DNA from 2 places in the Virgibacillus byunsanensis genome. Region 2 is predicted to be linked to the other one. Evidence: riboswitches for the same ligand, from Rfam matches in the RefSeq annotation. Region 2 holds a riboswitch; the other holds the start of a gene.
What was found. Region 2 has a riboswitch for thiamine pyrophosphate ahead of ACFQ3N_RS02305 (ABC transporter substrate-binding protein). Riboswitches for the same ligand answer to the same signal wherever they lie in the genome.

Region 1: another riboswitch for thiamine pyrophosphate. It lies ahead of thiW (energy coupling factor transporter S component ThiW); the one in region 2 lies ahead of ACFQ3N_RS02305 (ABC transporter substrate-binding protein).

What each region holds. Positions count from the first base shown of each region.
Region 1 covers NZ_JBHTKJ010000072.1:10,417-14,618, reverse strand. The annotation lists gene thiM (hydroxyethylthiazole kinase) at 1-448, opposite strand, end outside; gene thiD (bifunctional hydroxymethylpyrimidine kinase/phosphomethylpyrimidine kinase) at 445-1,251, opposite strand; gene tenA (thiaminase II) at 1,248-1,937, opposite strand; gene thiW (energy coupling factor transporter S component ThiW) at 2,104-2,592, opposite strand; TPP riboswitch at 2,677-2,791, opposite strand; gene ACFQ3N_RS18605 (DUF1801 domain-containing protein) at 3,087-3,440, opposite strand; gene ACFQ3N_RS18600 (hypothetical protein) at 3,532-3,723, opposite strand; gene ACFQ3N_RS18595 (N-acetylmuramoyl-L-alanine amidase) at 4,117-4,202, shown strand, end outside.
Region 2 covers NZ_JBHTKJ010000007.1:126,148-130,349, reverse strand. The annotation lists gene ACFQ3N_RS02320 (ABC transporter ATP-binding protein) at 1-112, opposite strand, end outside; gene ACFQ3N_RS02315 (ABC transporter permease) at 112-876, opposite strand; gene ACFQ3N_RS02310 (thiamine-binding protein) at 959-1,249, opposite strand; gene ACFQ3N_RS02305 (ABC transporter substrate-binding protein) at 1,264-2,271, opposite strand; TPP riboswitch at 2,380-2,489, opposite strand; TPP riboswitch at 2,625-2,720, shown strand; gene tenA (thiaminase II) at 2,865-3,560, shown strand; partial or broken gene ACFQ3N_RS02295 (PTS transporter subunit IIC) at 3,748-4,202, opposite strand, start outside.

The DNA of each region.
Region 1 (4,202 bases), on a different contig from region 2:
TATAAGCGATCTCTTCACCATTGCCATCTCCAAGGGATTCAACGCCCTTCGTCTCCCATGGAATTTGTACGAGATGAGCTAGTTCACCAGCATTCCCTTTAATAACTGTTGGCTGTACTTTATTTAAAATTTGGTTAACAGCAGATGTACGAAAGGCTGTAGCAGCTACGCCAACCGGATCAAGCACCACTGGTATTCCTTTACGATTAGCAGACTTACCCGCAGTAATCATTGCTCGAAGTTCCTGTTGAGTTAATGTACCAATATTAATAAGTACGCCATCTGCAAGTTTTGCTATATCTTTAGCTTCTTCCTCAGCTTTAGCCATAATTGGGAGGCCACCAAATGACAACAGCCCATTAGCAGTAAAATTCATTACTACTTGATTTGTAAGATGGTGGATTAAAGGGCTTGTTTCTCTTACACTATTAACGACTTTTTTATTCACTTTGTCACTCCTTCTATACGTGTTGCCCAATGATTTGTCGGGCCATTTCCTTTCCCGAGTGAAAACGAATGACGGATAGCGGCCGTTACGAAGTACTTTGCTTTTTCAACAGCTGCTGTTAAAGGAAATCCGAGACTTAAGAAAGCTGTGATCGCTGCTGAATACGTACATCCAGTACCGTGCGTGTTATTTGTATCGATACGCTCGGATGAAAAGGTGTGCATCTTATTGCCGTCATATAAAAAGTCGATCGCTTCCCCTTTCATATGCCCACCTTTAACCAGTGCAGCACCAGCTCCGTGCTTATGCACAATTTGTTCAGCAGCTGATTTCATATCCTCTACTGAGTCAATTTTTTCTCCAGTAATATCAGCTGCCTCGGGTATATTAGGTGTTACTATAGATGTCAGTGGTAAAAGATGTTCACGTAGAAAGTGGCGAGCTTCTTTTGCAATTAAAGGATCTCCACTTGTAGCAACCATGACAGGATCCATTACATAGGGAACGTCCAGTTCAGAGGTTTTTTCTGAAATGACACGCATCATATCCACATTGGCTATCATCCCTGTTTTAAAAGCATGAAATGAAATGTCATTTAAAATGGACTCAAACTGCTGTTTTACCATACTTACAGGTAGGTGATGAACGTCTTGAACACCTGTTGTATTTTGTGCAACGATTGAAGTAATAACTGACATGCCATAGGTTTTTAACTCTTGAAACGTTTTTAAATCAGCTTGTATGCCAGCACCACCACTAGGGTCAGTGCCAGCTATGGTTAGTGCAGAAGGGATCTGTCTCATTTTTTTACCACCTTTTCTTTTGAGGGCCATTCCTCACAGGTGAAGGACATTTCCCAGAAGTTCAATTCCAGTTGACAGCTTTTGCGAAATGCGTCTTGCATTTTTTCTTGTTCACTCGTGGATGCATGTGCTGCAATTGCATCTAAGCGATTTCGCATTTCCATTGTTGTGGCGGCCACTCGATCATCTGCATAAAAGCTAATCCATCGATAGAAAGGATGATCCTTTGCTGGGTTATACTTCCTCATTAATTCTTGACCGATTTCTAAATAAGTCCATGGACAAGGTAATAATGCACTTAAAATTTCACCCAGACCGCCCATTTGTGCATGATACATCATATGTTTAATGTAATGATCAGCTGTTGGTGGGAGTGCGTGACCTTGAAGTTCCTCATAACCAACACCTATATGATCACAAAAGTTATGGTGGGGGTGCACTTCACTGTTTAAAATAAATTCAATTCGGTCATGGAAATACTGGATATCATCTCGTTTTTGTGATTTTGCAAGTGCAATGCCATAAATTTGCATAAATGCATTGAGATATTCGAAATCCGCTTTTATATAATGGGCAATTGCTTCTTTTGGAACATGCCCTTCTCCAATTCCTTTTATAAATGGATGTTCAAAAATAAGCTGAAAAATGTCGTCATTTTCTTTTCTTAATTGGTTAGTGAAAGTCATTTGAAAAGCCTCCTTAAAAGTTTAGGAAGCTACTAGGGGATAAATAAGTAGATTTATAGAGGATTTATAATTGAATTCCTCGACTACTTCTCTGCGCTAATTACCTAGATCATGTTCCGAGCGGCAAAGGATAATTCCTTATCTCAGCCCTAGTAGATTTCCTATATTATACGTTACGTATTAATTGTTCCTGTCTAACTCTTGAAACGATAAACAAACCAATAAAAGCGCCTGTAATGCTACTAATGAGAAACGATGGTATAAAGAATAATGCACCAAATGAGCTACCCATTAAGACTTTGGCAAAAGGTACGGAGAATAGCGCACCAATAATACCAGTACCGATTGTCTCGCCAACAGCAGCCCAATACTTTTTACCTAGTTTAAGGTAAAGATATCCAGCCAGAAAAGCACCGATCATACCTCCTGGAAACGCCAATAACGTACCCAGACCAAGCATGTTACGTAAAAGGCCAATCATAAATGCAATAATTACTGCTGGACCAGGTCCGAGTGTTACTGCGGCCATAACATTTACTGCATGTTGGACTGGATAGGCTTTCGCAACACCTGCTGGAAACCAGAGTAACTGCGCACCTAAGGTACCAATCGCAACAAAAACGGCCATTGTAGTTAATAAACGTGTTCGATTCATATATTTCCTCCTTTCCTTTGGGGCGGAAAGCAAAAAAGCCAGATCCTTATAGGACCTGACTTGGAATAATCGAAATAGAATAGACATATCGTCTGACTACTTCCCTCCGCTGGTATTAACCAGATCAGGTCCATAAGAGTCAGAAAACAATACGTGTTTCCTCTCAGCCCACGATTCTTGGGCACCCCTAGTAGTATCTTTATAAAATATTTACTTATTAATTAAGAATAACAAATCATTGTTAATTTGTCAGTATAATTTTCTTTTAAGGTTTTTTTAGTAGATAAGAAAGTATAAAACTTTCTTATCTACATAAGTTCAACTAAGGCTTTCGCCATTAAGGCTTGGCGATAAGCCAAGTTTTCTAAATTTAACTGACACATAAACGTTACTGTAACGTCTAATGTAGTGAGAATGTGCAAATAGTAACCAGAGGCAATTAGACATGTCTAGAAAAGAATTAGTTTCCGAGTGGTAGAGGGGAGAGGAAACGTTTATGTCTTGAATTCAATAGCTTCTTGAATTAAGGAAATGAATTTTTCGGTTTGAATATCTTCTAGTTTTTTCACCCGGATATGGCGCATTTTTTTACCTGTTCCTTCAAGTAAATTGTCTTTGTCTTCAAGAGTTGCTCCAAAATAGAATCCTAAATTAACATGACTTTTGGCAGTTTGGAGATAACAAACTAGACCATTTTCGATATAACATGGCTTTCCCCATTTGATTTCTTCTGTAATAGTATCGGATGCTTCAAAGATAATTTTTCTAAGGGTATTCGTAAGTTCTTTCGTATGATCTGGTAATGTTTCAATGAATTGGTTAACTTCTTTGTTCTTAACTGGATTCATCAATAGACACTCCTTATATCTGTAGTGAAAGGTCGTGATGAGGTGGAAACGTATGACAACAGTTTAACAGATAATATTTTATATTGGGTAGTTAATAGAATAAATCCGAATGCGAATCGACTTTTCGATTGAAAGGAAGTACTTCCTCAGACGCTGCTGCATAATAACTCGCTTCGAATAAATCAAAATGTGTAACAAGTTGTGTTACGTCAATTCGATAATAAGGAATGGTTGCAACAAGATTTAGCGATACACGAAGCGGAAAGTTTACATAAGGCGACAAATGCAATGTTGAAGTTGCTGATAGGTTTTTACAAGCATACGTTCATGAGATAGGAGAAGCCTTCCACTATGATACCCACTGGGATCTCCTGGACTTGATCGATATACTTTTTGGATCACCGAAAGTGTACCAGAGATGGGTAGGTTTAGGTGTGACAGGGTTAACGGATTCGTTGATGGAGGAACGCTTGGATAGGTATGTTCGAAGTAGTTTTGGGGTAGTTATTATAATACTACATTATTGCCTCAATTTTCCTTTAAACAAACGTTTATCCAATTTAATTTCTACAGGATCTCATATAATAAAATGACTTAAATTTTTTACAATTTTTAAGAAAGAAAAACGTTGGCACATCTAGGCGTGCCTTATTTTTCTAAGAAATGGGGGAATTTGATGAAACTTTACCTAGATCCAGGTCATGGTGGGGCCGACCCAGGTGCTCAAGGTAATGGGTTAAATGAAAAAGAAATTGTACTAGA
Region 2 (4,202 bases):
ATGGGCCAAGTAAAGAGACAAACTCTCCCTCTTTTATTGTAAATGAAACGTCATCCAAAACCTTCTTATTAGCAAATGATTTCGTTACCTGTTTGACTACCAGTTCACTCATCACTTATCCTCCTCTGTTGCACGCCATTTAATAAGCAACTTTTCCAATGTAATAATTAGTATAAAGAACAGCAAGCATAAGAACATAATAAAAAAGATAGCGACAAAAACACGATCGGTACGAAATGATGATTGTGCAAGTGTCATGTACACCCCAATGCCTTGATTCGCACCAAGCCATTCAGAAATTACAGCACCCATCACACTGTAGGTTGCTGAAATTTTCAAGCCGGAAAAAATCGCCGGCATGGCATGCGGTAGCTCTAGCTTACTAAAGATTTGCCGTTTGGATGCACCAGCCATCTGCATATAGTGCACCAAATCCGTACTTGTCTGTCGGAATCCATCCAATGCCGCTATTGAAATTGGGAAAAAGCAAACGAGGGTGATGACTAGTATTTTGGGTAGCACACCAAATCCGAACCAAATCACAAGTAATGGTGCGAGCACAATAATTGGAACGTTTTGCGATAGAATCAACAAGGGATAAAAAGCCTGCCGTACACTTGGTAGTAAATGAAGGATAACCGCAATCAAAATCCCACCACTGACACCACAGATAAAACCGATAATCGATAATTTTATGGTTGAAATGAAATGGTGTTGGAAGTTCCCCCAACTCGCTATCCCCTCTTGTGCTATTTCTGATGGGGCTGGTAGCAGCCATGTCGGGACTGAAAGCAAATTGCTGCTAATTTCCCATATGATAAGTAAAAGGATGATGACCGTTACCGGCCGCCATCCCTGTGCTAGCATTTTTTTCATACTATTAGGGTGCTTTGACTTCCAACGCACCCGCACCTCCATTCAACTTAGCTCCACTCTACTATCTAGAAAAACATACTTTTTAACGGTACTTCTCTGTCAATACATCCATTGATGCGCCATCTGGGTTATAGTAAATCTTCACCTGAGAAATTATACTCGAACTACCTCGTTCAACCATTTTCTGATTCATTTTTTCGATAACCGCCAAAAGCTCTGTTAACTCCCCTTCCATAGTCGTTTCAAGTGGATGTACTTCATACTTGATCCCAGCCTGTTGAATAACTTCAATCGCCGCATCCACATATGGAATGACATCTTCCCCATTCTTTGTCTTGGGAATAATTTGAATACTAACAAGTGCATTTGTCATATTATTTCTCCTCATTATTTTTCTGGTAAAAATTCATTCGTAAATGCTTGCGCTGCATCCAGTTCTTTTTCAAGTAACTCATTTTCATACATCCACTTCGAATAGTTTTCCCAAGTTTGTTGATCCTGGATACCCCATTGTTCGGCATCATCCTGATATTGAGGTGATAACCATGCTTGACTTGCTTCCACTAACTCAGCATCTAAATCCGGTACAGACTCTACTAAAATGGATGCAGCTTCTTCCGGACTCTCAATCGTATATTGATAACCTTTAGAAACAGCTGCCATAAAGGCTTCGACTGTATCTGGATTTTCATCGATCATGCTTTCATTCGTTGTGATAACTGGCGTATAATAGTCGAGATCGTCTGAATAATCGGTTAGATATTGCACGTTAAGCTCAACGTCACGTAATTCTGCTTCCACACCAGTCCATCCATAATAGATCCAAGCAAAGTCAACATCACGTTCGACTGCCGTAAAAAAATCAGTATTTCCCATATTTATAATATTTACATCATTAACATCCGCGCTTTCTTGTTTCATTAAAGAATCAATAACCGCTGCTTCAACTGGGGCACCCCAACCTCCGTAGGTTTTCCCAGCATAATCAGCTGGTGAGGTAATACCTTTATCTACAGGAGAAGCAAACCCAGACGTATTATGTTGAATGATTGCTGCAATGGAGACAATCGGTATATCCTGAATACGTGCTTCTGTGATAGATTCTTGTGCACTAATCCCAAACTCTGCTTGCCCAGATGCCACTACCTGATCAGCACCGGATTCACCAGGTAACGTAATGTCCACCTTTAAGCCTTCCTGTTTAAAATATTCTTCTGCCTGTGCAACATATAACCCTGTGTGGTTCGTATTTGGTGTCCAATCCAATACCAATGTCACTTTTTCTAACTCTTCTTCCTCCTGTGCATTAGAATTATCACCACTAGTTTCTTGATCATTTACACAACCAGCTAGCACGATAACTAACATAACGATGAAAAATAATATTCGTTTCAATTAAATCCCCCTACTTTCTTATTTTATTTAATGGTTCGCTAGAGGAACATACTGCTTAGCGCACGTAAAATATGCCCCAGGCTAAGCCTAGAGCACATATATAGTCACATTCACATTATATATGTTCCCTACGCTGGTTTAAACCAGATCAGGTTCCAAGGGTCTGCATCTCACGGATACCATCTCAACCAGCAACACTGGTCCCCCTACATTCAATACTATTAAACTAATAATACAGTATTAACTTTGACACAGATAGTGCTAAAATTCAAGTGTTTAATGAGAATAAGCGCTCCCAAATATAGTTGACTTTGTTTTTTCATATGATATGCTGAACAGATAATTTCATTAATCGTTTCCGCTAGGGGAGCCTGTTAAAGGCTGAGACTATAAAACCCTTAGAACCTGATCTGGCCAATACCAGCGGAGGGAAGTGGAAAGTCACTTAACCATTCATCCAATCTGTCCATCTCTTTAGATAGCGATAGAATCATAGGATTAATTTATTAACCTTAAAATAGATGAATTTATCTTTAAGTACTTTTCTTTCCTCCTCAATCAGTCGGAAACAAACTAAAGAGGAGGTATTTTGTATGCAATTTACAGACACACTACGAGAGGTAACCAAAAACAGTTGGGAACAAAGCTTAAACCATCCTTTTGTTGTAGGTATGGTAAAAGGAGATTTACCACTGGAAACATTCAAGTATTTTATTCTTCAGGATATTTACTATTTAAAGCATTTTGGAAAAGTACATGCCCTGGCAGCAGCGCAGACAGAAGACTTCCAGATTACTGCCATGCTTGCTGAAAAAGCGAAACTTACAGCAGAGGCAGAACTGACTGTCCATAAAGAACATGCAACTATCTTGAACATTACAGACGAAGAAATAAAGCAGTTCAAACCAGCACCAACTGCATATGCCTATACAGCTCACTTATACCGGGCAGCCCTTTCAGGCAGCCTGGGGCAGACGATTGCTGCACTACTTCCATGCTACTGGCTGTATGCAGATATTGGCAAAACATATCAGGATGCAAAACCAACAGAAAAAATCTACCAAAATTGGATTAGTATGTATGCCAGTGAGTGGTTTCATACATCCACCCAGGATCAAATCGACCTGTTGAATAACATAGCAAAAGATGCGAGTGAACAGGAAAAAGAAAAAATGAAAGAACAATTTATTATTGCAAAAGAGTACGAGCTTGCTTTCTGGGAGATGGCGTACACAAGAGAAGTATGGATGTCAGAACGAAAAAGTAGTACTGGAGTTCCAAGAAAATAATAAAATAAAAATTATAACTTATGCAGTCGACAAGTTTTAAACTTTTCTACCTGCTTAGTAATGCTTGTTGCCATGTTTTTAATGGCGAAAGTCCTATTTTTACTTACTTTTTTAACCTTTAAGCTTTTATATATTTTAAAAGTGCCAAAAACCCACTATCCAAAAGAATAGTGGGTTTTTTGGCAAATTATGCTACTTTAGTGTTATCCTTATCTCCATTGGCGCTGGTTTTCCATCCAATGGTGAATAATGCTGCCAGGATAATTAAGATCAAAGCAGATACAAGCATGTTTGATTCAATTAAGTTGATCAAGTTTCCAAGTACAATACCGACTGCACCAAAGTCTGCATCACCAAACGTTGTACCTTCAAAGCCTAATGACCCTAAGACCGGTAACAGTAATGCAGGTAAAAAGCTAAATAGAACACCATTGGCCATTGCACCAAAGATTGCACCTTTACGGCCTCCGGTTGCATTACCAAACACACCAGCTGCTGCACCTGTGAAAAAGTGAGGAACTAACCCTGGCACTATAACTTAAGGCCAAGAATAGGTAGGAAGAACATACTAATCAATCCGGCAATAAAGCTAAATAGAAAGCCAATTATCACCGCATTTCCAGCAGACGGAATCTAGCTAAA